DNA from 3 places in the Saccharophagus degradans 2-40 genome. Region 2 is predicted to be linked to each of the others. Evidence: predicted binding sites of a transcription regulator. Region 2 holds the regulator's gene; each other region holds the start of a gene.
The links. The regulator LexA, encoded in region 2, represses DNA repair genes until DNA is damaged. The targets are predictions, from matches to a motif close to ACTGTNTNTANANACAGT.

Region 1 (10,318 bases), 630 kb from region 2:
TAGTGAACAAACAGGTTATTTTATTTACAGAGCTGCCAGAGCCAGTGCAGCAGAAGCTGCTAAAAAGAGAAAGGCTGCGCTCTGAGCTCTCTAGTAATGAGGTTTCGTTTTTGGATGATGAGGATACTATTTGAAGGTGTTTTTTGAAAACACTGTATAAGAAAGGTACTAGGTTGGGCTTAGAAAGGAGTAAGCACCCCGTAATTGCTATTCAAATGTACAGCCGGCCACTACCCGCTCTGCTTCTTGGTGTGTAAAGCCTCTATAGCGCAAAAACTGCATTTGTTTCATTCTGCTTTTGTAGTCTTCTGCCGGCACACCAAATTTCTTTTGCCATACGTGTGTGGCAGTTTCTAACCAAGTGTCGATTTGCTCAATACAGTTAGACGCAAGTTCGCTAGAAATGCCCTTTTCTTGTAGATCACGCATTACTCGCTCGCGACCAAAGCCTTTTGACTGGCGAACACGCACATACATTTCAGCAAAGCGCTCATCACTTAGGTAATTTAAGCCAACCAATTCGCCTACAAGTGTATTTAGAAGCTCTTCATCAACGGGGAATTTTTGCTTGAGTTTAGTGCGTAACTCATACTCGCTGTGCTCGCGCCTGGCCAATAGGCCTAGCGCAGCATTTTTAACAGAGGGGTAATCCATACAAATAGAAAAACTAAAGAGGTTAATATAGCGAGAACAGAATTACTCCTGCTCTGCGCTCTCTTCTTCAACTTCAGCGCCTTCTTTAGCTACAGGCTTAATATCGCCCAGTAATTCCGCCTTTATTTTTTGCTCTAAGAACTCGGCAACTTCTTTGTTATCGCGAAGGTATTGCATAGCATTTGCTTTACCCTGGCCAATTTTATCGCCGTTATAGCTATACCAAGCACCAGCTTTATCAATTAAACCAAGCTTAACACCAAAGTCTACAATCTCGCCCAAGCGGTTTATGCCCTGACCATACAAAATTTGAAACTCGGCTTGCTTAAAGGGTGGCGCAACTTTATTTTTAACAACTTTAACGCGCGTATCCGAGCCAACAACCTCATCGCCCTCTTTAACTGAGCCAATGCGACGGATATCTAAACGAACCGAAGAGTAGAACTTCAGCGCGTTACCACCGGTAGTGGTTTCTGGGTTGCCGAACATCACACCAATCTTCATACGAATTTGGTTAATAAAAATTGCTAAACAGTTAGCGTTTTTAATGTTGCCCGTAATTTTTCGCAGTGCTTGCGACATTAATCGCGCTTGCAAACCAACGTGGTGGTCGCCCATATCGCCTTCGATTTCGGCCTTGGGAGTAAGCGCCGCCACGGAGTCGACAACAAGCACATCTACAGCGCCAGAACGAACCAACATATCGGCAACTTCTAAGGCCTGTTCACCGTTATCTGGCTGAGAAATAATTAGGTCGTCTACATTTACACCAAGCTTTTCGGCGTATACAGGGTCTAGTGCATGCTCGGCATCAACGAAAGCACAAGTGCCACCTTGGCGCTGCGCTTCTGCAATAACTTGAAGGGTTAGCGTGGTTTTACCTGAAGATTCAGGGCCGTAAATCTCAACAATACGTCCTTTGGGCAAGCCACCTATACCTAAGGCCACATCTAAACCGAGTGAACCGGTTGAAATAGCAGGCATTTTTTCTCTGCCTTTATCGCCAAGGCGCATAACCGTGCCCTTACCGAACTGGCGATCAATTTGAGAAAGTGCAGCTTCTAACGCTTTTGATTTACTGGCATCCATAACTAACCCCTTTAAAATATAATCTTGGCAGCTGAAAACATCCCGTCTCACCTACCCTTAAACCCCGTTTTGCGCATTGCGCTGCAACCCAATTGGTTGCGACTGAGGAAAGAATACGACAAAAATACTGTACACGCAAACAGTAATAGTTTTTTATACAGTAAAATTTAACTTTGCTCACACAGGTGAATCAATTTTAGCAACGCAAAGTTTACACTTTGCTCGCGCACATCGTGCCTATCGCCCTCAAAGTGCACGGTTGCAGCCTGCAGAGTATCTGCAGCGCCCCAGGCAAAGCACACGGTGCCCACGGGCTTATTCGGGGTGCCGCCATCTGGCCCAGCTACCCCACTTACAGCTACCGCATAATTGGCCGCCGAGTGCTGTATAGCCCCTGCCGCCATTGCCAAGACCACCGGCTCACTCACCGCACCATGGGCCTCGATTAATGCTGAAGGCACACCTAAAAGCTTAGATTTTATACGATTGCTATAGGTTATATAACCCGCCTCAAACCAAGCCGAACTGCCCGGCACCAGAGTAATTGCCTGCCCAATACCCCCGCCAGTACAAGACTCTGCGGTAGTTACGGTGTGTTTTGGCCCACGTAAAAGCTGGCCTAAACGCTCGGCTAGAAGATAAGTAGATTCAGTCATGGGCAAGAACATAGGGCAACTGTGATTAACTTGCAATGGCTTTTTCTTGCTACACTTTTACAACCTTTAAGGTTGCGCCCTTCCGCTTAAACACTTTTAGGCATTAGCTAAAACACTAAACCTAAAGCATGGGTATAATGGCGTAATAAGACTAGTTGAAATGGAGATTTACAGCAGTGAAAAAGCTGATATTTAAGTGTGTTGTGGTTGTGGTGCTGGCCCTTGGGGCCTCGAACTACATGATGTATATAATGACAGGGAAGCTGCCTTTCTCTACAGAAAGCCTACCTAGCTTTTCTAGCCCCAGCTTACCGACTTTTGCCGAGGGGAAAACCACCGCATATAAATGGACTGACGCAAACGGGGTAGTCCACTACTCCTCCGAGCCGCCACCCAACCCTGCAGAATCTGCCGTAAAAATGGAAGTAGACCCGAATGTAAACCTCATACAAGGCATTAAAGAGGAGCCCACCATTGCAGGGGAAACCGATACTCCACAAGGGCCGGACTTTAGCGGCAACATATATAGCCCAGAAAAAGTAAAAAAATTAGTCGATGACGCCAAAGCTGTACAGCAACAAATGAATGAACGAACCAAAAGCCTTGAGGGCATTTAACCTATAAAGATTCTACAGTACAAATAAAAAGCCCCAACTAACTATTTAGCTGGGGCTTTTTTATCTCTGATTTTACTCGCCTAATATGGGTGCTCAAATTAAACCCCATTGCAAAGCAGTTACTGCTTCGCATCAACGTTTAAATACACCCCTTTTACATTTTGATTTCTGAATTCAATGACGCTGGGTTTATCACCAGGAATAAATTCAATTGCAGCGTAACCACTGGCCATTTCGATAATACTGCTGCCATTAGGGGTACCTTGATTCTCTATCAATTGCCCCTGTTCGCCAACATTAAAGAAATACGCGCGCTCAGAATAATTCAGTACACGATTACCAGCACTATCTAAAGCCTCGGCTTCAATAAGAATATTGCCAGAGTCCAGCGGTTTAGCACTTAGTTTTATCGAATCCAGCTTACCGTGCTCACCAATTAAATAGGTAACATCTAGCTTATCGTGCACTTTTACATCGTCAATAATACCTTCAACGCGCAAATGGTTTACGCCAGCTTTAAATGGCACCTTCCACACTAAACCGCCCGCGGGAAAACGCTGAGGATCGCGCTGTTTTACACCTAAACTGTTGCCATTCAAGAAAAGCTCTGCGGTGTGAGTATTACAGTAAACCGTAACATCTCTCCCCTCTTTCGGCCCTTGGCGATGAGTCCATGTTTTAGACTCGATATAACAGAAAGGTTTATCGGACCAGTAGCTTGCAAACACATAGTAAGCATCTTTGGGGTGACCATTCCTATCCAATAACCCCTTTTGATTCACGTAGGGTATGGGGTTTTCAGGACGCAAAGGCGTACCAAAGTCTTTCATAGCCCATTGAGCATTGCCTGCAAAACCTTCGACCGATTCAGACACATGCAAATGCCAATCAAATAAATCGACCATGTAATTTTCATTCCAATCGCTATCTTTCGCGACGCTTTTTACCACAGCTTGATTCATCGCCTCTTCTACAGAAACCTGCGCACCAATAATACCTTCTTTACCGGTTGGTGTTTCTGTGTGGCGTCCCGCATGACTAGAGCCTCCGTATTCCATATGTAAAAAGGCAGGATAATCCTTCATCGCTGCGCGAATGGCTTCTTCATATTGTCCGTAGGCACCACCATACCAACCAGCCCAAATAGAAGGCGAAAATGCATCAACCACTTTTGCGGCAGGGTAAAACTTACGCAAGGTTGTTAAGCGCGAAGAATCCGCAGCCTTAGCAATTGCGTTAAGTTTTTTTACATATTCAAGTACTGCGTCATCGTTGCCACCGCCTGGGAAGTCTTCTTCCCAATACATCTCGTTACCCAGCGACCAAAACGCAATACTCGCGTGATTACGGTTTTGCGCAATTTGACGTTTAAGGTACGACTCTGTGTTTTTCTCCCACTCTTCGCCACCTTTACCACCCCGGCACCAAGGCAGTTCATCCCACAACACCAAACCTAATTCATCTGCAGCTCGGTAAACTTCAGGGTCTTGCGGATAATGGGCAAGACGCACAAAATTTGCTCCCATATCTTTAATTTGTTGCATATCGGCGCGGTGCATTTCATTTGTAATGGCTGCGCCCACACCGGCAGACTCTTCATGCCTATGGGTACCACGAATAAGCATACGCTTACCGTTTACAAAGAAGCCCTGCCCTGCTCGCATTTCAAACCAACGGTAACCAAATTTTTCATTTACCTCGTGAATAATTTTGTTATCACTATCGCGCAACGCCACCTGCATGGTGTACAAATTTGGGGTATCGACAGACCACAACTGTGGGTTGGCAATATCTTTAAATACAATTTCCACCTCGTTGTTAGCCGCCACCTGGATATTACTCGCAGACAAAACTACGCTGCCGTTAGGTGATTTCAACTCGGCACTTAGCGTAAGCCCTTGCGTCGACGCGGCACCTACATTTAACAAAGCGCGTACGCGGGTTTGCGCGGTGGATTCTGAAACTGTAGGTGTGTCGATTTGAAGGCGATCTATATAGGTTTCGGGCAACGCTTTTAACCATACATCACGCGTTATTCCGCCATGTATAAAAAAATCTGCCTTCTGTGAGGGTATTAAGTGCGGGTTGTAAGCGTTGCTCACCCTTACTAATAAAGTATTTTTCGCATTTTTCTTTAACCAAGGTGTTAGCTCTATATCGAACCCTAAATAGCCTCCAATGTGCTCACCTGCTAATTGGCCATTTATATACACCTGCGTTTCCATATTTGCGCCTTCAAAATACAGCACATAACGCGAGGCTTGGCCTGCCGCAAACTCCTTTTTGTACCAACTAGCATTGCGTCGGTAGCCTGGTTCGGCGTCGACGGTATCGGTAGCGTTCCACGTGTGAGGTATATTTACATGCTGCCATTTTTTGCTTTGCGAAATTTCCGCGATATCTTGCGCATTATTTTGCAAGTAATGCCAATCGTCGTTAAACAGCGTTACTGTTGGCTCGGCCGCCTTTACAGGCGAAGCACCTTTAACCGGCGCGTCATTATTAGCAGGTTCACACCCCGCCAATGCAGCCACAATTAAACAAGCCCCTGCGCACCACGCAAGAGGCTTACGAACAATAAAAATAGATTTCATTTTGTATCCAAGAGCTAATTAATTATTAGTATCTACACGGTTTGTAGTTTGTAGTCGTCGCCAGCTCAGCTTTAAAAAAGTTAGGGGAAAGAAATAGCAAGCCACAATCCACCCAATAGCCATGCTCTGGGTCGTAATGGGCGCGTAAGCTTTCAATACTTACGCCATATTTGTGAGCATAATCGGGTAACACTGGAATAAAATCGTACTTTCGCAAAGTTGATTCTTGCGTGCCATTCATTGTGCTAGCAGTGCGGGAATGAGTAATTAAGTAATCGAAAGCTTGCTTAAGGCGATTATCTTTTGCCGATGGATACTGCCAAAGATCTACTCCCACTTCAGACGCCAATTTCGCCAAGCCAACAAATGCCTGCAAATTAAATACACTGTAATGAAATGGACGCGTACGCTCTAACTCTAAAGGTTGCTTACCATCTTTGGTTATCTGCGCTTTTAATCGTTTTTGAGCTCGCTTTATAGCGTTTTTAGCAATTTTTTCGTTATTCACGAAAAGTGCAATAGCCGCTACTTGGTAATCGTAAAATGTGCCGTGGTTATTCTTCGTTTTGCGTTCATCAATACCCAAAGGACTTTCTACTAGCCACTCTAAATATTCGCTAAACCACGCATCTAGCCCCGCTAATTCACCTGCAGTTAGTGCTTGCGAAGGTTTTATCAACAAAATGCTATCTAGCACTCTGTAAAAACCACGAGCATCAATAATACCTATTCCACGGCCGTCCACTTTGCCAGGTATTGCTTGCGCATACTTTAAATGAGGATTCATTTTTGTTTCCTCATTTAAAAACCACACCTTTAAAAGCTCGGCAGTTTTATCCGCATACGCTTTTCTACCCGTAAAAAAGTAAGCCAAGCTGAGTGACTGGGTGGAATCCATCAGATCGTTTAGGGCTGTTTTATTCGACGTTTTCGCGTAAGCATGCGGATTCTTTTTACCATCCATCTTCACCCAAGGGTAGCCATCTTCGGTATCGGGGTTAGGCCACCAATAGGGAGCGAAGCTGAAATAATCATTTTTATTTCCGCTTGCTGGTAAGTTGGGTTTGGTTATTACGGTAAAAGGCTCAACATCTAACAATGAATCGGCCTCCTTTTGTAAAAGGTTTACCGCATTTACCACACCCGCATCGCCAGCACGAAAGCTCTCGCGCATTTTGAGTAAGTTATCGTAAGGTAGCCGTATAGTTGCTTCAGCTACAACGCTTTGGTTACTGGTATGTTTATTTACACTATTGCCTGTATTGCTTTGTGCTGCATTTGCAGCAAGAGAACAGGTAACCATGTAATTTAAAACAATTACCGCGCACACAGTTACGAAGACTTTTAAACCACCTAACGCTTTCATAAACAGCCCTTTAATCTGTATAAGGTTTGCGGCGCGTTAACGCGCCATCCAACCACCATCTACCAACATTATGTGGCCATTCACATAATTAGATGCATTACTTGCTAAAAACACCGCAGCACCCGTTAAGTCATCAGGCTCGCCCCAACGCCCCGCAGGAATACGCGCGCTAATGCTTTCAAAACGCGCTGCGTCTTTGCGAATATTTTCGGTGTTATCGGTATTAAAGTACCCTGGCGCAATAGCATTGATTTGAACGTTACTAGCCGCCCACTCATTCGCTAACGCTTTGGTTAACTGCGCCACACCACCTTTGCTTGCGGCATAAGCTGGCACAGTTAAACCGCCAGAGAAACTTAATAGCGAGGCGATATTAATTATTTTACCGCTACGTTGCTCAAGCATGACCTTGCCAACGGCGCGACAAAATCGAAAAACACCATTAAGATTGGTTTCTATAACGTTTTCCCAGTCGTCATCAGAAAAATCTACAGCTGGTGCTCTGCGTATAGTGCCGGCATTATTTATTAGCACATCAATTCGGCCAAACTTTTCAACCGTATCAGTAACTACTTGGGTAATGGCTGCAGGTTTGGTCTGATCACAAGCTAACGCCAATGTCGGTACGTCGTACTCTGCAAGCAGCGCCATGGTCGATTCTAAATTTTCTAACTTCGAACCTACTGCCACCACGCTAGCGCCGGCTTTCGCCAACGCTAACGCCATTGCTTGACCTAACCCACGCGTTGCGCCTGTCACAATGGCAACTTTACCGTTTAGGCCGAACATTTCTTTAAAAAACACTTCACTCATTGTTACTTCTCACGTAATTGTTTTGCTTTAATCGTATTTTAATCACGAGCCAACAGCATTTATTTTTGGTTTTCTAGCAACACTGTAATTTCTGCTGCTGCCAACAATAACGCGCCGGTGCCATATAATTCGGTATCTTTCGCTGTAGCGCTACCTGGGGCGAATGCCACTTGCTGAACCCAGCCTAGGCGTCCATTTTCATCCACGCTGTTCACCAGCGATTCCCACGCTTTTTTAACTGTAGGCGTATACACTTTTGGATCTAGCAAACCGTTGTTTATGCCCCACGCCAAGCCAAACGCCAACAAGCCAGTACCACTTGATTCAGGAACAGGCTCCATAGATGTGTCTAGCAGTGAAGAAGGCCAGCTTCCATCTGGGTTTTGTGCAGCTTGAATATGCTTGCTCATGTCTTTAAACAACTGCACGTATTTAGCGCGGTTCTCAAAATCTTCAGGTAAATAAGGAATTAAACGCGCAATACCGGCTAACACCCAACCGTTACCACGGCCCCAATAGATAAGCTTGCCATTGCTGTCTTTTCTGGTGAAATAACGGCTATCGCGTAGGTATAAGCTTTCTTCGGTGCTGTAGAGGTAATCCGTAGTGGCCCAAAATTCTTTATCCATAAATTCTAGGTAGCTTTTATTACCGGTAATTTGCGATAACTGTGCCCAAACAGGAGGAGACATAAATATTGCATCGGCCCAACACCAGCGCTCTGTGCACCATGGGTCTTCGAATTTGCGGTGGGCAGTAAGCATTACTTCTTTTTCGTGCCCTTCGAATTCAAGGGTGCGGTCACTCGGGTTAGCGAGAACCCAATCGAAGGTTTGCTTCAAGTTTTCGATCATATATGGCTTGTTGTAGCGCTCATATAAATCCATATAAACCGACCCCATAGCATGGTCATCGGCATGGTAAAAACGCGGGCCTACACGCCATTCATTAATAGCAGACAGGTTGCGCACGGCTTGAATATATTGCTGATCGTTACGGGTTTCTCCCCAACGCAGCAAACCAATGTTTTGCGTGGCATAAATCCAGCCCTGCGGAATAGCACTCGCGCGCTCTTCTGGGCGCATTTTATTGGAGCGAATATCGAACTGCGCCAACTGCCAATCGGCTACCTGGTTGGCCACAACAGCTACGCTTTGGGGGTCAAACGCTAAACTGTATTTAATAGGTGTAGTGCCAGGGGCACGGTATTCGACGTTTTCCGGCCATACATCGGTGGAATAAGGTTTGTTGGCTTCACTAGATACAGCATGGTCGTTGCTCGCCACACAGCCAGCACCGGCTAAGCCCGCGACTAAAGTCATTGCTATCGATACAGCTTTCATTTGCACCCTCTTTACTTTCACTTGTTCGTTTTTTTGGTCATTTGCTTCTCGCCGAATACGACAAAAGCAGGCTTTACTCAACCAGTGCAGCTAATACAAGCAGCGCTATCATGGTGACACCTTACAAGAAGCACCTAAACTTTTAAAGTGGTAATGTGGCATTACCAATTTCAATATAGTATATTTACTGCAACTCAAAGTCCACGACATTCCATTAAATACAAACAACATCCCTAGGGGCATAACAGAATGCGTATAAAACTAATACCCAACTTCGTTACAGCAGCCTTGCTATCACTAAGCGCGTATAGCTGCGCAGTAACCCCTGCCACCCTAGAGCAGACATTTACACTCGACGCCCACAACCCCTTAGCGGTTTCACGCAAGGGTGAGCAAACACTTATCCCGCTTGCTTTACTTAATCTAGACGACGACACCAATAACTCAACATACGTAGCCCAAATAAACGGCTCGTTCGTGCCTAGCCAACTAGTAGATACCGATGCAGATGGCCAACAGGACTCGCTACTGCTTATTACTGACTATGCACCGAACGCGAAAGTACGTATTCATGTAAGTACGCTGAGAGGCGGCAAACTTAACCCTCAGTACACTCCGCTCACACAGGCGGAAATGGGTGTGAGAGTTGGCGGTAAAAAAGTGGGCGAAACTTGGCAAGGTGGCGAATACCAACAGGTTAATGAACTAACAAACCCCGCCAGTCACACCATTGGCGATAAGCTATATAAATACGAAGGCTTTGGCTGGGAATCAGACTTAATGGCTTACCGCTTTTATTTCGATGAGCGCGGCCTAATTGATATTTTTGGCAAGCGCACGCCCGACTTAGTGCTTCACGAAGTAGGGTTAGACGGCGGCGACTACCATGCAATGAACGACTGGGGCATGGATGTATTAAAGGTTGGTCCTTCGCTTGGCTTAGCTGGCGTAGCCGCGTGGCAGAATGAAGCGATCCAACCAATCCAAAATGTAGACTCGCTATCGGTAAAACTACAAAGCGGACCATTGCACTCCCATGCAACTGTTGAGCAAACAGGCTGGAAACTAGGCGAGCAAGCCATTGATTTACGTCGCCGATATAGCATTAACGCCCACTCCCACCTCACCTATGTGCAAGCATTCACTAAACAAGAGATCCCACAACTAGCGGTTGGCATAGTTAAAC
Region 2 (10,318 bases):
GCCCCCATTTCATACTCAAGCAAAGAGGGCGCGCAAGAGGCGCACGAAGCGATACGTCCATCGGATGTAACGCGTCGCCCAGATAGCCTGACAGACATGGAGCGCGATGCTCAGCGGCTTTATACGCTAATTTGGAACCAATTTGTTGCGTGCCAGATGACTCCGGCACAATTCACCAGCTCGAACATTGTGGTGACAGCCTCAGATTACGAATTGCGAGCCAGAGGCCGCGTTATTCGTTTCGATGGCTTTTTACGGGTAATGCCAGCCATTGCTAAAAAAGATGAAGATAAAATTTTACCCGACGTAAAAGTGGGTGAAACTCTTAATCTTCATCAGCTTGACCCAAGTCAGCATTTTACCAAGCCAACGGCGCGTTACACCGAAGCCAGCTTGGTAAAAGAGTTAGAAAAGCAGGGGATAGGTCGTCCATCCACATACGCGGCCATTATTTCTACCATTCAAGATCGCGGTTACGTACATGTTGAAAACCGTCGGTTCTATGCCGATAAAATGGGCGACATTGTTACCGAGCGCTTAACGGAAAGCTTTAGCGACCTAATGGATTACAGCTTTACCGCGAAAATGGAAGAGTCTCTAGACGTAGTGGCCGAAGGTAAAAAAGATTGGCTATCGCTGCTAAATAATTTTTACGACGACTTCATGCAGAAGTTGGACGCGGCTAAAGCGGCAGATACCGGCATGCGTCGCAACGAGCCAGTTGAAACCAATATTGAATGCACGAATTGCGGCCGCAACATGCAAATCCGCACTGGTACCACTGGTGTATTTTTGGGTTGCTCTGGCTACAACTTACCGCCCAAAGAACGCTGTAAGAACACCATGAACTTGGTGGCTGGCGAAGAAGCGGTAAACATTGACGAAGATGATGAGGCAGAATCCAAGCAGCTGCGTCAAAAACGCCGATGCAAAATTTGTAATACTGCAATGGATAGCTACTTACTGGATGAAACCAGAAAGCTGCACATTTGTGGTAATAACCCAGATTGTTCTGGCTACGAAGTAGAGGCCGGTAGCTTTAAAATTAAAGGTTACGAAGGCCCGGTTATTGAATGCGATAAGTGCGGCCAAGACATGCAGTTAAAGTCGGGTCGATTTGGTAAATACTTTGGCTGCACAAGCGAAAGCTGCAGCAATACTAGAAAGCTATTGCGTAACGGTGAAGCTGCGCCGCCCAAAATGGACCCAGTAAAAATGCCAGAGCTTAAATGCGAGAAGGTAGACGATACCTACGTATTGCGCGATGGTGCTTCGGGCATTTTCTTGGCTGCGAGTCAGTTTCCTAAAAACAGAGAAACGCGAGCGCCACTAGTAAAAGAGCTGTTGCCACACAAAGACGAAATAGACCCCAAGTACGACTTTTTGATGAAGGCACCACTGCAGGATAATAACGGCTTGGATACTATTGTTCGCTACAGCCGTAAAACCAAAGAGCAGTATGTGCAAACCGAAGTAGACGGTAAGGCCACAGGCTGGAAAGCGTTTTACGAGGGTGGTAAATGGGTGATTAGCGATGAGCAAAAACCTAAAAAACCCGCTAAAAAAGCAGCTACAAAAACGAAAGCTAAGCCGAAAGCAAAAGCCAAGGCTAAAAAAGACGAATAGCCGGTAATATTGTAATTGTGTGTTAAAACTATCCCTCAAAGAGCAATCTTTGGGGGATAGTTGCATTGGGGCAAAACAAAGTTTGGAGCAGTGAATGAGTAAAGCATTAAAACTGGCGAGCATGGTAAATCAGCAGCTCGCATTTGCTAAATCTCTGTGGCAGCAAGCAGAGAGTTTGGGCGCGGGTTTTAACGCGCACGCGTGTAAGCAGGCCGGTATCATGCAGTTGTGTACAGGGCTGTGCTTGTATGCAAAAGAGATTGGTTTAGTTGAGGATGAAACGCTGCCTGTGAGTGTAAACGCTATATTGGCTAAGCTATTGGCAATGGGAGATGGCGTAGGGGCAGACTTTAGGTATGAGCAGTTGCGCGATTTGGCGCGCGATGATTCTTCTTGGTTAGCCCATATTGCTGCAATAGAGCCTAGCTTATTTGAACCCAAGCCTGTTCCGGCTCCTGCGGATGAAAATATCATTGCGGTATCTTTGGGCGCGCAGCGCGAAACGCATTGGTTGAATGTTGAATTAGCTATATTGCAGGGTATACGTGACCAATGTGCAGGGTTAATTCGTGATCAGCGTGAAGTTTCATCGGAATACTAGTATTTTGTTACTTGCTTTGCTTTGTTTAGGCGTTTGCGATGGTAATTTGAGATTTAGCCGTGAATGGGCAGATAAATAAAGCCTACTTTGGTAGAATAGCCATCCAAACACATGAATTGAGTTGTGCCGACATTCTATGTCTACGTTATATGAAATTGTTGAAATGCCAAACGGCGAAATTGCGTTAAAGCGAGCTGATGAGGTGGATGAAGAGTCTGGCTTAGAGCCGCTTGTGTCTATCCGGTTCTCGGAAGAGTCTCTTTATTTTTTAAACGAAGCAAAATTAGAAGTAGCAAAAGCCATGATTGAAGCTGGCTTGCAGGCGGCGGGTGATTTAACCGACCCTCAGCTCGTAGAGGAAGAAGCCGCTACTGCCATTCTGGAAGGTGAGCCTACTCTTCATTGATGTCATTAATATCATAGATATCATTAGCGTTATTGATGTCGTTAATGCCACCTAAGTTGTGGTGCCATAAATGACATGGTGTAATTAGCCGCTAATCACTAGTTTCTCTTCAAGGTTACGAGCTAAATTTTCAAATATATGCGCTGCTAGTTCTTATATGTTTTCTTTGGGCTTGCTCTTTTAAGGTAAAGTTTAAGCTAAGCCTTACGCCTTAAAAGTGTTGTGTGGCGCTGCAGTGTTTCATTAATTAGTGTGAATTACTGTGCTTGCCTGTTGCGTAATAAAAGCCCGCGAGTATTGCCTTGAATAGCTGCGCTTTCTAATTGCCTGCAGTCTTGATCTGTTAAATCGTGGGCGGTGCACACTACTGTATGGCTGCAACCATTAGCCAGGGCATCCCAAAGTAGGGCGCCAGTTTTACCTATTGTTTTGCTTGGGTGAATAAGGCGTAACCTAGAAAGATTAAAGCCGTATTCTTGCAAAAGCGTTTTACTAATACCGGTGGGCGCAATCCAAGTTAGCCAGCGGTCGTTACACTTGTTGGTTAAGTGCGCAAGCATTGGCAAAAGTATTGCCGATTGATCGTCGCCAAATTCAGACAAAATAATCTCGGTAATACCAGCGTTACTTGGTTTGGTTTCGGGTAGAGCTGCGAGTAAAGAAAGTTGTGCGGCCATAATTATAACTCTCGACGAATAATGCCTACGCTTAGGCCTTCAATAGAAAAGTTTGCATCCCGTAAATCCACTTCAATAATATTGAAGTCTGGGTTTTCAGGAAGTAATTGGATGGTTGCGTTGTTGCGTTCGCGCTTAAAGCGTTTAACCGTAACTTCATCTTCTATACGGGCTACCACAATATCGCCATTCTTTACTTGTGTTGTGCTGTGCACAGCAAGTAAGTCGCCATCTAAAATACCCGCATCGCGCATACTCATACCCTGTACTTTTAAAAGGTAGTTTGCTTGAGGGTAGAAAAAGTCGGGGGGGACGTCGCAGTAATCTTCAATATTCTGCTCTGCCAAAATTGGGTTACCTGCCGCCACTCGGCCAATTAATGGAATGCCTTGAATGGTTTCTGGTAAGCGAATACCGCGCGATGCACCTGGTACCATTTCAATAGCGCCTTTGCGGGCTAAGGCTTTAAGGTGTTCTTCGGCCGCATTAGCAGAGCGAAAGCCGAGTTGATTGGCTATTTCTGCCCGAGTAGGTGGGTAACCGGTGTCTTCTATGTGACTTTTTATTAGGTCTAGTACTTCCTGTTGACGCGTTGTCAATTTGTACATGGTTCCCCCTAGGGTAAATGCGATTGGATGAATATACAGTACTTGTGATTATATACAGTAAATTCGGTTTGGCAACCCTCAATCGCAATTCCTATTTTGGGGGCTACATATCGTCGAACCCCACAAAGCCATCCGGCTCTATTAGTTCAATGGGGTTCATGTAGTCGTTGTTTTCAAAATCGGAGGTGTCTGACCAGAAGTCTTCAGAGTCTAACCCGTAGGCGCCGGCTTCATCGGTGGGAGCTTGCGCTTGGATAATTCTCATTTGGCCCCACGACTCAATATCAAATTCATCAATATCGCCATCTTGGTATTGTACTTCTATGGTGCCGCTCTTTTCGTCTATAGCGACGACTTCGAACAATTGGGCGTTGGTGAGGTCTTCGTACCAGCTGTTTATAGGTGGGTAGTATGAGGCCATTGTCGATCTCCGACTTGATTGCGTTTAGTGTGCGTGCTCCTTGATAGAGTTACTTTGGTAAGATTGTGCTGTCATCCTGCTTTAAAGTTATCACCGGTCGGGCGACTTTGCGAACAGTGAATGGCGGTGTATAAAGCGCGCTAACAAAATAGGGTGGTGCCAAATCTCATATGGGTTATTAGCTTTTACTACTAAGCGATTGTTATGTTTAAAAAAGTACGGCTGCTGGTGTGCGGCAGGGGTAGCGGCCATGTAACGGTCTGGGAATATCACCGTAGGGGCTGATAAAAAAATGATCTAAAGCTAGAGGTTCTGGGAGGCATTTAGTTAAAAATACCGGTTTATGTTCGTTAGGCGCCTAAACGATTATAAACCCTGTAATTTGAAGGGCTTTTCTTGACATGATCCGAGGTTAAACCGTATGGTTTGCGCCGATTAAAACGATAACATTCAGGGCGGTTTTTATGGCGCAAAACGAGACGGTTGATCGTATTTTGAACGCCGCTACGATTTTATTTGCCGAACGAGGCTTCGCGGAGACTTCCCTGCGTACGATTACTGGCATGGCAGACGTAAATTTGGCGTCGGTAAATTACCATTTCGGGTCTAAAAAGGAGCTTATTCAAGCGGTTTTTACTCGGTTTATGACTCCGTTTTGTAAAGAACTAGACCGCAGGCTGGATGACTATGAGCATGCTGGGCAGCAGTCGCCCAACCCAGATGTGTTGCTACGGCATCTGTTTGCCGCCTTCAAGGCGGTAACCGAAGAGATTAACGAGCCACCGCAGCGCTTTATGAAACTGCTTGGTTTGGCTTATTCCCAATCGCAAGAGCATTTAAGGCTAAGTATTATTGAGCAATTTGGCGGTACCTATACGCGTTTTACCCACGCGTTAAAAGGCTCCTTGCCCGAAATGTCGAATGTTACTTTTTATTGGCGTTTGTATTTTATGCTTGGTGCTGCGGTTTTTACGCTTTCTAGTTACGATTCTATTCGCGGCATTTTAAATGCTGACTACCACGAAGATACCGCTCTCGATGCGGCCATAGAGCTAATGATTCCATCATTAGTGGGGATGCTAAATGTTGGAGACTAACAATCAATTGCTTGGTCCAGTTATTGCGGATATTGCCGGTCAAACTCTTTCCGATGAAGATATAGCGCTAATAAAGAACCCGCTAATTGGCGGGTTAATACTGTTTACCCGTAACTATTCAACCCCTTCACAGCTTGACGCGCTAGTTAAGCAAATTCGCAGTGTACGGGCAGATATAATTCTTGCTGTTGACCACGAGGGTGGCAGGGTGCAGCGCTTTCGGGAAGGCTTTACCCGCATTCCAGCTATGCAAGTATTTGCCAGCGCTTATAAAGCTCGTGCCGAGTTAACCCTTGCGCTTGCCTGTAATACCGGCTGGTTAATGGCTAGTGAACTTCGCGCTTACGACATAGATATTAGCTTTGCACCAGTATTGGATGTGGATGATAGTTTTAGCAGCATTATTGGCGATAGAGCTTTTTCTTCAGACCCCAAAGCTGTTACTGCGCTAGCGGGTGCATTTATAGACGGTATGCAACAAGCAGGTATGGCTTGTACCGGTAAGCATTTTCCTGGGCATGGCAGTGTGCGTGCCGATAGCCATTTAGAGCTGCCAGTGGATTATCGCTCGCTCGAAGCTATAGAGCAGCTCGATTTAATGCCTTTTGCTAAGTTGCAAAGTAAGCTTGATGCTGTAATGCCTGCCCATATATTGTTCCCAGAGGTTGACGATCAGCCCGTTGGCTTTTCTTCTGTTTGGCTGCAAAAAATATTGCGCGATAAAATGGCCTACGACGGTGTAATTTTTAGTGATGATTTGACGATGGAAGGTGCCGCCGTGGCGGGTAGCTTCGGGGAGCGAGCCATAAAAGCAATGAGCGCTGGCTGCGACACATTATTGGTTTGCAACAATCGCGAGGCCACCCTTGAGGTTATTCAGACATTGGCAGATAACGGCAACTATTCTACCTCTATTCGATTGACCAGAATGCGGGGGAAAGCAGGGGCGCAACCTATTTATGATTTACACAATAATAAACGCTGGCAAGAAACCAAAGAAGCATTACTAGCACTTGCTTAATCAGAGGTTCCTTAATTTAAAGTTGAGGCAAATGAATTTAATTGATGGAGTAAATAGTGGACGCTTTTAAATCTACGCTGCAAGAGTGGTTAGGGGAGCTAGCAGGCAAAGAAAACCTTTGGATTGCAGAGGTTTTTATTGTTGTGTTTTGCACCCTTATTGTTGCGCTAGTAGTAAGTACCTTTTTAAACAAGCTCAAGAAAAAGTCGCTGTTAACCAAAACCCTTTGGGATGATGCGTTTTTTCATTCTTTGGCAGCGCCAGCAAAATGGTTTGTATGGGTACTTGGCTTAACAACTGCAGCAACAATTGCCTCAAAGCACTCCGAGTCGGCCATTTTAGAGGCCATTGCCACGGTTCGCCACGTAGGCTATATCGTAATTGTTACTTGGTTTGTAACGGGGTTTATCTCCAAAGCAGAAAAAAACTTAATTGACCCTGAATACAGTCGTCAGCCTATGGATAGAACCACGGCTATGGCGCTGGGTAAATTATTGCGTATATCGGTAATTATTACCGCGATGTTGGTGGCGTTGCAGTCGCTGGGCTACAGTATTTCGGGCGTGTTAGCCTTTGGTGGCATTGGCGGTATAGCGGTAGGTTTTGCGGCGAAAGACCTACTTGCCAACTTTTTTGGCGGGTTAATGGTGTACTTAGATCGACCATTTGCTGTTGGCGATTGGATTCGTTCGCCAGATAAAAATATAGAAGGCGTAGTAGAAGATATAGGTTGGCGTCAAACGCGTATTCGTACTTTCGATAAGCGCCCACTGTACGTACCCAATGCAACCTTTACTCAAATTTCAGTAGAAAATCCATCGCGTATGCAGCACAGGCGCATCTACGAAACCGTGGGTATTCGCTACGACGACGCCACTAAAATGGCGGGTATTGTGGCTGATGTAAAAGCGATGCTGGTAGAGCATGAGGCGATTGATCACAATAATACGCTTATTGTTAATTTCAACGGTTTTGCTTCTTCATCGCTGGATTTTTTCATCTATTGTTTTACGCACACAACAGATTGGATTGAATTTCACGAAATTAAACAAGACGTGCTGTTGAAAGTGCTAAAAATTATTGAAAAGCATGAGGCTGAATGTGCATTCCCAACCTCAACGCTACATGTTCCCGATGGAATACAATTAATGCAGGCGGAAAACTAAACGCGAATGGATGTATCTAATTTCGAAAATGCCATTAAAACGGCAACATGTTTATACACACTAGAGCAAGTTGAAGCTTCCATAGCAAAAATAGGCGATTCTCTAAACAATGAATTTGCCGATTATATAAGTGAGAGTGGCGTACCAGCTAAAGATATGGCGCTACTTACTATTATGAATGGTGCTATGGTTTTTGCGGGCAAGTTGTTACCGAAACTTAAGTTCTCTATAGAAGTCGATTACATTCACGCTACACGCTACGGCAATGGTACCCAAGGCGGTGCCTTAGCTTTACTTGCTGAGCCTAAAATAGAGTTGCAAGGCAAAACAGTTTTGCTAGTAGATGATATTTTTGATGATGGCATTACCATCGATAGAGTAAAGCAGTATTGTTTAGACCGTGGCGCAGAATCTGTACGAACCGTGGTGCTCGCCTACAAAGATAAAACGCGAGAAGGTTTGGCTCAATTGGTATCACCCCCCGATTTTGTTGGTTTTAATGTGCCAGATAAATATGTATTTGGTATGGGGATGGATGCCGAAGGCCTGCTGCGTAATGCGCCCGGTATTTATTATTTTTAGTGGTTAAACACAGGGGGCTAAATGCCAAATAAAATAGCAGTTATTGGCGGGTCTGGGTTTTACACTATGGCGTCTGCCAACAACGCCAAAGCTTTAAACCCAGTTAATACCCCTTATGGGTCTGTGGGTGGCTTAATTGAATACTCAATGGGCGGGCATAATATTGTATTTTTAGCTCGTCACGGCGGTGAGCATAAATTACCGCCGCACAAAATAAATTATCGGGCCAATATTTACGCGCTTAAAGAGTTAGGTGTCTCTCATATTATTGCAGCTAATGCTGTAGGCGGCATTGGTGAAAGGTGTGGGCCGGGTGTACTTGTTATTCCCGATCAGCTAATTGATTACACCTTTGGGCGCGAAGGTACATTCTTTGATAGTTTCGAAGATGGTATGAGCCATATCGATTTTACTTACCCATTTGAAGGGCGTGTGCGCAACGCGTTAATTCAAGCGAGTGCCGCATTTGAAAAAGAATTTGGCAGCGATAAAGTTGTGCGCAACGGCGTTTATGCGTGTATGCAAGGGCCGCGTTTAGAGACGGCAGCTGAAATAAAAAAATTAAAAAACGATGGCGCCTCACTAGTTGGAATGACCGCAATGCCAGAGGCGGCGCTTGCTAGAGAGCTCGGCATCGATTACGCTTCGATCTGTTTGGTGGTTAATTGGGCGGCCGGTTTGTCGGCTGGTTTAATAACCCTAGAGGCAATAAATGCAGAGTTAGAAGGCTGTGTAGGAAAAGCCGAATACCTAATCGGTCAAAGTGTGAACTATTTCTAGCAACGTATTTCGGAATTATCATATTGTCCATAACACTTGGTAATAGTTTTATTACCTTAAAATAAAAATAATGCGTACAACGTCGTACAAAGAGGTATGTTAATGTCAGATAGAACGAAAGGAACAGTTAAGTGGTTTAATAATGCGCGCGGTTATGGGTTTATTACTGCTGGCGCCACGGAAGAAAAAGAAGGTGATGATATTTTTGTACATTACCGCAGTATTCGAGGTGAAGGATACAAATCACTCAATGAAGGTCAGGCTGTAGAGTTTTCGTTACAGCAGGGCGATAAAGGGTTTCACGCTGACGATGTTGCCCTTATAGGTTAATAACTTATACTCTTTAAGCATTTAGAAAACCCAGTGCAGTTTAGGTGTTTGCCTAATCTGCACTGGGTTTTTTATTGGCTGTGTCTAAATTATTGTGTTTCTTCTGCGCCACTCGATGCGCTGGGGTCGTATGGTGTTACTTTCACTAGTAGGCCTAATTTGGGGTGGTCTATATAGTGAAGTTCTCCACTTCGCATTCTTCGCTGCTGCTGCAAAGTTACGATTTGTGTAACCACGAAATTCTTAATTTTCTCGGGCTCAGGTGCTTCATTTACGGGTTTCATGCCTGTATTAAAATTAAAGCCTCCAAGATTATCGGTAGTAGGCTCAGCAAATAGTAGGCTATCTAGCTGTTGCGAGCTGATTTCCGAAGGTGCAGGTTCTGCAGATTGATTAACGTTTTCGCCAAGTAGGTTTTCGTTATCGTCACCGTATTCGTTGCTAATAGGCTGTTCGATAACAATATTTGCAACATTAAATGGCGCTTCAGGCAGTTCTGGCCATTGTCCTTGTGGTTGGCCGTAATTCGCTTCGAAGGCTGTTAGCCATAAATTTGAATCTATATGTAAGTAGCGGCTTACGCTAACTTTTAATGAGCCTTCTAGCTCGTAATGGTCGTCAAACTGTTTGCCAGCTTGCACCACTATAGCTGGTGCTTGGTCGGCGCCTGTAAGAGGTTGGCGCCAAGCTTGGTGGAATAAAAGGTGTAAGTGATTGGTGCGCGCTATCCTTTTAGCAATACTGTTTAGCTGTTGGTCTGCTGTGGCTAGCGGGATGAAAGGTTTCTCGGCTAGGTCTGCTTCTACTGTGCTGGGTGCTATTGTGCCTTCTTGTGCTGTAAGCTGATTTTGCATTTGCTCGTCAGTTGTTTCTTCTTCCGCAATAAATTCTAAATACCGACTTTTAGCAGGGTAGGCCAGTACTATATCTTTTGGCCAGACTTCGGTTTGTGCGGCGGCAGTTAATCGTTCGACAATAATGACTTCAATTTGGTACCAAGGGG
Region 3 (10,318 bases), 920 kb from region 2:
CTGGGGCTGAAGCCGGTCCCAAGGGTATGGCTGTTCGCCATTTAAAGTGGTACGCGAGCTGGGTTTAGAACGTCGTGAGACAGTTCGGTCCCTATCTGCCGTGGGCGTTGGAAAGTTGAGAAGAGTTGCTCCTAGTACGAGAGGACCGGAGTGAACGAACCACTGGTGTTCGGGTTGTCATGCCAATGGCATTGCCCGGTAGCTATGTTCGGACGGGATAACCGCTGAAAGCATCTAAGCGGGAAGCCTCCTTCAAGATTAGCTTTCCCTGGGGCTTGACCCCCTAAAGGGCCGTTGAAGACTACGACGTTGATAGGTCGGGTGTGGAAGCGCTGTGAGGCGTTGAGCTAACCGATACTAATTGCCCGTGAGGCTTGACCATATAACAGAGATTGCTGGTTAATAATCAAGTAATCGTGTTGTACAAGCACAAGAAGTAAGACTGATGACGAAAGCTTACGAAAAGTAAGTGAATAGTCAGCACCTAGTAAGTGCAAAGACAATTAACGTTTAGTGTATCTATATAGCACTAGCATGATTGCAAAAGGATAAGTACACCGACGCAAGGCGACGGGTGAGTACCTCAACCTTACTTAATGAATAACGCAAACAACTTCTGATCCACACCTTATTTGTACTGGGATTACTGTCAATAATCCCCAATTAAAAGCCTCAATAGTTAACGGCATTAGCTAGTTAACGAGTGCTACGGTAGAAGGTCGCCGAAAAAGACACAAAGTACATACAGCTTTGCCTGACGACAATAGAGCATTGGAACCACCTGATCCCATCCCGAACTCAGCAGTGAAACGATGCATCGCCGATGGTAGTGTGGGGGTTCCCATGTGAGAGTAGGTCATCGTCAGGCTTCTAATATCAAAAGCCCGCTTAGGTTACCCTAAGCGGGCTTTTTTGTGATCGGCGTTCCCAGATACTGCATTTAGCCATATTCAAGCGGTAAAAGGTGCGAACTCTTAAAAAATAAGTTAGCCTAGCGGATCAAATTTGTAGTTTTCTTTTAAGAAAATAATATCTACTACAAAATCAATATAACGGTTGTTCGTAAGCTGTGAAATCCAGTCAAACTATGAAATTAACAATTAGAGCAAAGCTATTTCTTAGTCATTTTTTCGCCATAATGTTCGTTTCGGGGAGTATTGGTTCCTACTTCTATGGGAGCGCAATCGAAAATTTAGAGAACAGCTTAAAGTCTAGGCTGCGTAATAGTGCAGCATTGCTTTCAAAAAGCTTTGATACGAAAGAGTTAGATCTCATACAAAACGAGCAAAATAAGTCGTTACCAGAGTATGAGAAAAATTTGCAGTTAATTATCAGCTATGCTTCTTCAAATGATGATATAGCTTTTATCTATATTATGCGTTTGCGAGACGGGCTGGTTGAGTTTGTACTAGATTCCGATCAAGTTAACCCTGCCAGACCTGGCGAAATATATAAACAAAATATTCCTGAGTTAATTGAAGGCTTTGCGAGTGTTAGTGTGGATTCATCCATCACTACCGATCGCTGGGGTAGTTTTATGTCTGGTTACGCGCCTATTGGTGGCGGGGCAGCCCAGTATTTAATCGGTTTAGATATGAAAGCCGACGACGTTAGCAATAAATTGCAGGATCTAAAAACAAAGGGTTTACTTTCGTTATTAATGTCGCTAATCCTAGCTTATGCCTGCTGTTATTACTTATCTCGTAATTTTGTCTATCGCATCCGCCGCTTACATGATCAATGCGGAGACCTTATTCATGCAGATCCAAAAGACGTAAGCGTTAAAGGGGATGAGATTGACGATTTAAGTGATGTGTTTAGTGTAATGCTAGAGTCGTTCCAAAAGAATCAAGAAATACTCGAAGCTAAGGTGACTGAGCGCACTGAAGAGGTTAATAAAGCAAACCGAAACTTAATGATTGAAGTGAAAGCGCGCAAACAAATGATGGAGCAATTGCGTGACTTGGCTAGAACTGATTACTTGACAACGCTTATCAATCGTCGGGAAATGACCAATATTTTAAGAAGTGTATGCATAGATTACAAAGTACACCCTAAGCCGTTTGTCGTAACTTTAATGGATATTGATGATTTTAAAAATATTAATGATTGTTACGGTAATGGAGTTGGGGACGAAGTGTTGCTTTCGCTTTGTAAGCGTTTAAGTGCAATGCTCGATACGAAGGAGGTTCTTGCTCGTTGGGGGGGAGAAGAATTATTGTTTTTGATGAACGACGCCACCTTAACTGATGCCGCATTGCGAGCGGAGGCATTGCGAAAAACCATCGAAGGCATGGAATTTTCTGTGGATAACAATATAGTTTCCATCACTGCTAGTTTTGGCTTGGCAGAATACGAAGTTGAGCGCGGTTTAGATGCCACTATAAAAGAGGCGGGCTTGGCTTTGTATCGTGCTAAACGTTTAGGTAAGAATCGGGTGTCAATCGAGGATTCTTAGCGCCTGCTTACTTTAGTTCGGCTTCAGCGCTTTCTAGCATTTTTATGAATTGGCGCAATTGTTGTTTGGCTTGCTGTTTTTCTTCATTGGTCAGCGCTTGATAACCTCGGGGGAATGGCCAGCCATAACCCCAGCGATACGGCATGGGGAGGTAGGGAGAACCTCCAACACGTACCCCTGCATACATAAGTTTTCCAATCTCGGTTTCACCTAGTTTCGCAACGCAAGACTCCAGCTCTGCATCTGCTTTAATCCGTTCTTCGTAGGTTCCTCCCTTCCAGTACGAAAGGTCGTGAGATACACAGCAATTTAGCCAAAGTGTTTGTTCTTCGGTATTTCCATCAGGGAAGGCACTGCATCCATCAGAAGTGAAGGGCGCTATCTGATCAGCGAAAGTCAAAGAGCAAAGTGTATAAAGCACAATTGCGTTAGTTGCGGGTACTAATTGGCGGTACATGTATATTCCCTACTGATTAAGGACAAAGTATAGCGCAAATACTCTAATGCTCGCGCTTTCAGGGTGGCTTTATAAAGCGGTGGTATCTAGTCTCGCGTTGGTTCACAATTGGCGGTTATCGGAACTTAGTGCAGGGCTATATGTGGCGCTAGTTGTTTACTTGTCTTTGTTAGTGTGAATGTTTAATGGCGATAGTGCTAGGCGTTGACCCAGGCTCATTGAAAACGGGCTTTGGGTTAGTAAATCACGTATCTGGGCGGTGTGAATATATCGCTAGTGGTGTGATCCGTATGAAATCTAGCGATGAGCTCCCTGAGCGCCTAAAAACGATATTTGAATCGCTAGTAGAAATCATTGAATGCTATCAGCCATCTGAATTTGCGATAGAGAAAGTATTTATGGCAAAAAGTGCGGGCTCAGCACTCAAGCTGGGGCAAGCGCGCGGTGCAGCGATAGTTGCTGCCGTAACTAACGGTTTGCCTGTGGGGGAATACGAAGCGCGAAAGGTCAAGCAATCGGTTGTTGGGTCGGGAGCGGCGGATAAATCGCAGGTTCAGCATATGGTACGCACACTTTTACATCTTACTGCTACCCCACAAGAGGACGCCGCGGACGCATTGGCGATTGCATTGTGCCATATCAATACTCAAGCAAGCCTAATTAGATTGGCGGGTTCGCGTCAGTTTAGGCGTGGCCGTTTGGTTTAATTTAATATTAAGAATGACATTATGATAGGTCGATTAACAGGAATCTTGGCGGAAAAAAAAGCGCCGCATTTACTTATAGATATTGGCGGTGTTGGGTATGACGTGATTGCGCCTATGACGACATTTTATCGCCTCCCCGCACTGGGCGAAAAAGCCGTATTACACACTCATTTTTCAGTTAGCGAAACATCGCAGCAATTGTTTGGCTTTAGTAGCCAGCAAGACAGAGAGCTGTTCCGTATGTTGATTAAGGTGAATGGGGTAGGCCCTAAGCTTGCAGTGGGCATTATGTCCATGGAGTCATCTGATTTTGCTAAATGTGTACTCGATGGCAACTTAACCGCACTTGTAAAGCTACCTGGCGTAGGCAAAAAAACTGCAGAGCGCTTGTTGGTCGATATGCGCGATCGAGTTAAGGCCTTAGATACCACACCTAGCGAGCATTCGCCTACAGGGGAGGGGGCAGGTATTGTCCGTGTCGATCCTGTAATAAACACCAATGTAATTATAGCGGACGCTGAAAGCGCGTTAATTGGCCTAGGGTACAAGCCTACTGAAGCTGCCAAAGCGGTATCTGCTGCGTATAACGATACTATTACCACAAGCGAAGACCTTATCCGTGCAGCTTTAAAAGGTATGATTTAACTTAGTTAACTGGCCCATAATTTATGATTGAGCAAGACCGAATTATTGATGCTAACGCCAAAAGCCGCGAAGAGCAGATAGACCGAGCTGTACGCCCGAAGAGCTTGAAAGAATATATTGGTCAGCCGGTTGTGCGCGAGCAGATGGAAATATTTATCGGCGCCGCGCAAGCGCGCGGTGATAGTTTGGATCATACGCTTGTATTTGGGCCGCCTGGGCTGGGTAAAACAACGCTGGCGAATATTATCGCCGCAGAAATGGGGGCGGATCTAAAGTCCACATCTGGGCCCGTACTCGAGAAAGCTGGCGACCTAGCTGCTCTAATGACAAACTTAGAGCCGGGCGACGTTTTATTTATTGATGAAATACATCGATTAAGTCCGGTGGTAGAAGAAATATTATACCCCGCGATGGAAGACTTTCAGTTGGATATCATGATTGGTGAGGGGCCAGCCGCGCGCTCTATTAAGCTTGAATTACCGCCGTTTACGCTTGTCGGGGCAACTACGCGTGCAGGGTTGCTTACTTCCCCTTTGAGGGATCGATTCGGAATTGTTCAGCGTTTAGAGTTTTACAATATTGAAGATCTCACTCATATTGTTGAGCGTTCTGCGTCCTTGATGGGGGTTGCTATGGATACTCCCGGTGCAAGGGAGGTTGCTAAACGGTCTCGTGGAACACCGCGCATTGCCAATCGTTTACTGCGTCGCGTACGAGATTATGCTGAAGTTAAATCAGATGGTACGGTAACAGCGCAAATTGCAGATCTTGCTCTTAATATGCTCAACGTTGACGAGCACGGCTTTGATCATATGGATCGCAGGCTATTGCTCACGCTTATAGAAAAATTTGGTGGCGGACCGGTGGGTGTCGATAGCCTGGCAGCAGCAATTAGTGAAGAGCGCGACACGATAGAAGACGTGCTTGAGCCGTATCTTATTCAGCAGGGGTTTATTATGCGTACTCCGCGTGGTCGAATGGCTACTCAATTGGCATATCAACATTTCGGTTTGAATGTGCCTGCAGCGCTAAAGCAAGATTCGCTTCCTGGCATATAAGCTTTGAAGGCTAAACACTGAATTTATTTTACGTATACGTGTCTATGTCATAGCGCATTTTTCTACAGATCGTATATTATGCGCAACAAAATTGGATGAAGAGTGCGTAAACTGCGCAACAATTGATCCGTATGATTTTGCATATCTTAAACGCGGCGGATAATTACCGAATGCAGTTGCTCAAAGCTGCCTTGAGTTACCCAAAGGGTGAATCAGGGTCAATATTCCAAATAACATTCTAATTTAAGACTATATTGCTACTCATTTGGGGGCTAGCCTTTCATGACTGAAAACTCACTGTCTATCTGGAGCTTAATTGTTCAGGCGAGCGTGCTTGTACAAATAGTGATGGCGATTCTATTTTTGCTATCGGTAGTTTCTTGGGGGTTGATTGTTCAACGCGGTTTATACCAATACCACGCTAAGGTAGCTTACAAAGACTTCGAGCGGCAGTTTTGGTCCGGTGTGGATTTAACCCAGCTGTATAGGCAGGGCAATAGCAAGGCCAACCGAAGTGCAACCGATGGTGTAGAGAATATATTCCGCGCTGGTTTCAAAGAGTTTACTCGTTTGCGGCAGCAGGGCAGCACAGACCCCGATGCAATTATGGAAGGCACACAACGCACAATGCGCGTAGCTATGGCTCGAGAGGAAGAAAAACTAGAAGTGTTTTTGCCTTTTTTAGCCAGCGTAGCGTCAGTGAGCCCTTATATTGGTCTGTTTGGTACGGTTTGGGGCATTATGAACTCGTTTCGCGGCTTGGCTACAGAGTCTCAAGCTACGTTGGCGTTGGTTGCTCCTGGTATTTCCGAAGCGCTTGTGGCGACGGCAATGGGCTTATTCGCAGCAATTCCTGCGGTACTGGCTTACAACCGTTTTTCGTCGAATGCTGAATCGCTTATTAGTCGTTACGAAACTTTTGCCGAAGAGTTCTCTGCTATTTTGCACCGCCAAGTTCACTCTAAAAGCGCCGAGTAATTAATCATGGCTGCAAAAGGTAAAGGCAAAAGAAAACCGTTAGCGGAAATCAACGTCGTTCCCTACATCGATGTGATGTTGGTGTTATTGGTTGTGTTTATGGTGACGGCTCCACTGCTCATGCAAGGGGTGAAGGTAGATTTACCGCAGTCTCCGTCTGCACCGATCGATCAAAAAGACGAAGAGCCTATTATTGTTTCTATCAAAAAAGATGGTACCTACTACATTAATTTGGGAGGCGATCAAGAAACTCGCCGCGAGCTGAAAGACATAACCACCATCGTTGCGAAAGTGCTTAGAGAAAAACCCAATACGCCAATACTAGTATGGGGCGACGCCAAGGTAGAGTACGGTGCAGTTGTGAGTTTGATGAGCGATCTTCAGGGCGCCGGTGCTCCCTCTGTAGGCTTAGTTACCGAGCCTCCACGCTCTTAGCGGTTGGGTGATTAACCTATGAATATTCTTCGCAATATTGCCATACCCTGTGGAGCCACCTTGGCGATCCATGTGGTGGTGATTGCGGCGTTATTTTCTGACTGGCAGCCTAAAATAGAGCACAAGCTCGTAAAGCCGCCGCGCCACATAGAAGCTAAATTGGTTGAATTAAAACCAAAGGCTAAGCAGGCAAAGCAGGAAGAAAAGCCTAAAAAGGTAGATTTAACTAAAAAGCAGCGCATGCTAGAAGAGCAGCAACGCGCAGAAAAGTTAAAGCGAGAAGCCGAAGTTAAAAAGCGGCAAGAATTAGAGGCTAAAAAAGCAGCAGAAGCTAAAAAGAAGAAAGAGCAAGCTGCTGCTGAAGCAAAAAAGAAGGAGCGGCAACGTAAAGAAGAGCAGCAGCGACAATTAAGAATACAGCAGGAATTTGAGAAAGCGTTACTTGAAGAGCAGGGGCAATTACTAGAAGATAGCTACGCAACACAGGCTCAAAGTTATGCAGCACTTATAAGGCAGCGAGTAGAGCGAAGCTGGAGTAGGCCGCCATCGGCGCGAAACGGAATGCGTTGTGAGTTGTCTATACAGCTGGTACCAAGTGGGCGCGTAATTGATGTGCAGATTTCTCGCTCTAGTGGCGATGCTGCATTCGATAGGGCAGCACTTAAGGCTGTGAAAAAAATAGAAGCGTTTCCCGAATTGCAGGATATGCCAATTGGCTTATTCGAAAGAGAATTTAGAAACTTCAAAATGGTGTTTCAGCCAGAGGATTTACGACAATGATTTTGGGGAGAAAGCATTTGGCTAAGGCAGGCAGTAAATGGTTGGCAGGTTCAAGCCAATGGGCGCTGAGCTTAATGCTTATATTGGCTGCAGGCATGGCCCGTGCAGAGCTGGTGATTGAGATTACTCAAGGGGCGGACAACCCCACCCCAATTGCCGTAGTGCCTTTTGGTGGCAATGGTGGCTTGAGTGAAAATGTATCTCGTATCATATCTGCCGATTTAGATCGCAGTGGTTTATTTGAATCTAAAAGCCCTGAAAATATGTTGTCGTTTCCATCGAAACAAGCAGATATTTTTTATCGCGATTGGCGTATATTAGGCACCGATTATTTAGTGATAGGTGATATTCAGCGAAGCGAAAGCGGCTACGTAGCTGAGTACGGTTTGTACGACGTGCTTCAGCAGAAAAAAATGTTAGGTAAAGTGCTATCTGTAGGCCCAACGGGTTTGCGTGATATGGCGCACAAAATTAGTGATGATGTGTATCAAGCGTTAACAGGCATTCGAGGCGCTTTCTCTACCAAGATTCTCTATATCGAAGATATGGGGCCTAGCGTTAAAGAAAGATATCGCTTAATTAAGGCTGATGCTGATGGCGCAAGGGAGCAGTTGATTTTTAAGTCGAGTGAGCCTTTGCTATCACCCGCTTGGTCTAATGATTTGACACAGGTAGCGTATGTATCTTTTGAAACATCGCGACCAGCAATATTTAGACATAACTTAATTACCGGTAAGCGAGAGCAACTTACAAACTTCAAGGGGTTGAATGGCGCGCCAGCATGGTCGCCTGATGATTCTAAATTAGCTCTCGTGTTATCGAAGGATGGCAACCCAGAAATTTACATTTTGGACATTGCTACAAGAGCGCTCCAGCGAGTCACAAAAACCCACTCGGCGGTGATAGATACCGAACCAAACTGGACCGCGGACGGAAAAGGGATAATTTTTACGTCAAATCGCGGTGGAAACCCACAAATTTATCAAGTGGGTCTTGCAACGGGACGGGTGGAACGCTTAACCTTCGAGGGTGATTATAATGCCAGACCACGGGTCACGCCGGATGGTAAAAGTTTGGTTATGGTTCACAGGGAAGATGGAGTATTCCATATTGCTTGGCAGGACATTCAGTCAGGTGACATGCGTATCCTGACTGAAACGTGGTTAGATGAATCGCCCAGTATTGCTCCGAACGGCGCTATGCTATTGTACGCAACACAGCATAACAACAAAGGTGTATTGGCCGCGGTTTCAATTGACGCAGGGGTAAAATTTCGTCTGCCTTCTAAACAGGGTAGCGTAAGAGAGCCAGCTTGGTCGCCTTACGCGAAATAGTTAGTGGGTACCGAAAAATCTTTATAACTTGGGAGTGATAAAAAAATGAGTAACATTAAAACCTTATTGTCGTTAGTAGCAGTATTTGCTTTTGTTTCTGGTTGTAGCAGTACCGGTAAAACTAAAGGCGAAGCTGACACTGATATGAACAACACAGTGGAAGAGCAAGTAGAAACTGTAGTTGAAGTAGCTGATCCACGTGACGCGCTTATTGGCGTAGACACTGTATTCTACTTTGACTTCGACCAAGCAATGTTGCGTTCCGAAGCGCGCGCTGCTTTGTTGATTCACGCTAAAGTGATCAAAGAAACTAACGCTTCTATCCGTTTGGAAGGTCATGCTGATGAGCGTGGTTCACGCGAGTACAACATGGCTCTTGGCGAGCGTCGTGCTAATGCAGTTCGTGACTTCTTAGTACTTCAAGGTGTGCCAAGCTACTCAATCGAAACTGTTAGCTACGGTGAAGAGCGTGCAGCACAAGTTGGCAGCAACGAAAGCGCATGGTCTAAAAACCGTCGTGTAGAAATCAAATACTAAGTTAAAGCTTGCAGCCTTTGCGGGCTGCTAAGTGAAACTTATAAAAACCCGCAGCGTAAAACTGCGGGTTTTTTGTTTGTGGAATCAGGTTTTGGCCTGTATTGGCGGGAATTGCCGCATAATCTTGTTGTCTTAGCTCTATGGCAAACCAGTTCACATATTGTGGTACACTCCTGCACGCATTTTTCACGAATTTGAAGAAGATTAGGTAGAAATGATTAGCAAATTAACCATCACCTCTGTGGCGTTCTTGTTCGCTTCCCAAGTTTTCAGTCAGGCGCATGTGGTCGACCCGCAACCACAGCCTGGCATGGCCGCAAAACCGCAAAAAATGCCAGAAGAGGTCGCTCCGTCGCCGCAGAGCCAGTCGGAAATCTACTATCAACTGCAATTGCTGCAGCAAGAAGTACTACAACTGCGTGGTATGGTGGAAGAGCAGGCTCACGAATTGAAGCGTTTAAAGCAGCAGCGCCTTGATGATTACCTGGATTTAGACCGCCGTTTAAGTAAGGTTGGCCAAGGTGATTTCACCGGCACTAAAACCACACTTACCGATATTCGCTCTACCGCTGAATCTGCCGCAGCCGCAAGTGCAGGTGCACCTGAGCAGGAATTGCAGGAATACAAAGATGCCATTGACTTGGTATTGCGCAAACAGGATTACAAAAACGCAGTTATCGCGCTAAAGCAGCACCTAGATAATTACCCCAAAGGCCGCTATGCCGCCAACGCACAATACTGGCTGGGCGAGCTTTATCTTAAAGATAACGAGTTAGAGCAGTCGCGGCAGTGGTTCTCACGCCTGTTAGGTGAGTTCCCCAATCACACCAAAGTACCTGATGCTAAATATAAGTTAGGGCGTGTATACGACATGATGGGCGATAAGGCTACGGCCAAAAAGATGTTGCAGGAAGTGGTTGCATCTAAAA

Region 1: recA (recombinase RecA) is a predicted target of LexA. The motif match lies at 1,870-1,887, and genes of this name have one in related genera.
Region 3: ruvC (crossover junction endodeoxyribonuclease RuvC) is a predicted target of LexA. The motif match lies at 2,927-2,944, and genes of this name have one in related genera.

The regions. Positions count from the first base shown of each region.
Region 1 covers NC_007912.1:1,643,533-1,653,850, reverse strand. The annotation lists gene SDE_RS06760 (hypothetical protein) at 1-134, shown strand, start outside; gene SDE_RS06755 (regulatory protein RecX) at 208-654, opposite strand; gene recA (recombinase RecA) at 697-1,743, opposite strand; gene SDE_RS06745 (CinA family protein) at 1,911-2,399, opposite strand; gene SDE_RS06740 (DUF4124 domain-containing protein) at 2,576-3,016, shown strand; gene SDE_RS06735 (glycoside hydrolase family 2 protein) at 3,136-5,610, opposite strand; gene SDE_RS21220 (alginate lyase family protein) at 5,636-6,976, opposite strand; gene SDE_RS06725 (glucose 1-dehydrogenase) at 7,013-7,789, opposite strand; gene SDE_RS06720 (glycoside hydrolase family 88/105 protein) at 7,849-9,132, opposite strand; gene SDE_RS06715 (DUF4861 domain-containing protein) at 9,382-10,318, shown strand, end outside.
Region 2 covers NC_007912.1:2,275,955-2,286,272, forward strand. The annotation lists gene topA (type I DNA topoisomerase) at 1-1,626, shown strand, start outside; gene SDE_RS09330 (DUF6586 family protein) at 1,721-2,227, shown strand; gene SDE_RS09335 (hypothetical protein) at 2,364-2,633, shown strand; gene SDE_RS09340 (cell division inhibitor SulA) at 2,891-3,310, opposite strand; gene lexA (transcriptional repressor LexA) at 3,313-3,918, opposite strand; gene SDE_RS09350 (DUF6763 family protein) at 4,022-4,339, opposite strand; gene SDE_RS09355 (TetR/AcrR family transcriptional regulator) at 4,804-5,436, shown strand; gene nagZ (beta-N-acetylhexosaminidase) at 5,423-6,457, shown strand; gene SDE_RS09365 (mechanosensitive ion channel family protein) at 6,514-7,623, shown strand; gene SDE_RS09370 (hypoxanthine-guanine phosphoribosyltransferase) at 7,630-8,205, shown strand; gene SDE_RS09375 (S-methyl-5'-thioinosine phosphorylase) at 8,227-8,985, shown strand; gene SDE_RS09380 (cold-shock protein) at 9,088-9,315, shown strand; gene SDE_RS09385 (peptidoglycan binding protein CsiV) at 9,405-10,318, opposite strand, start outside.
Region 3 covers NC_007912.1:3,199,872-3,210,189, reverse strand. The annotation lists rRNA gene SDE_RS13290 (23S ribosomal RNA) at 1-382, shown strand, start outside; rRNA gene rrf (5S ribosomal RNA) at 754-868, shown strand; gene SDE_RS21365 (GGDEF domain-containing protein) at 1,088-2,458, shown strand; gene SDE_RS13275 (hypothetical protein) at 2,466-2,915, opposite strand; gene ruvC (crossover junction endodeoxyribonuclease RuvC) at 3,101-3,622, shown strand; gene ruvA (Holliday junction branch migration protein RuvA) at 3,644-4,267, shown strand; gene ruvB (Holliday junction branch migration DNA helicase RuvB) at 4,291-5,325, shown strand; gene tolQ (protein TolQ) at 5,608-6,303, shown strand; gene tolR (protein TolR) at 6,310-6,738, shown strand; gene tolA (cell envelope integrity protein TolA) at 6,757-7,518, shown strand; gene tolB (Tol-Pal system beta propeller repeat protein TolB) at 7,593-8,852, shown strand; gene pal (peptidoglycan-associated lipoprotein Pal) at 8,898-9,389, shown strand; gene ybgF (tol-pal system protein YbgF) at 9,604-10,318, shown strand, end outside.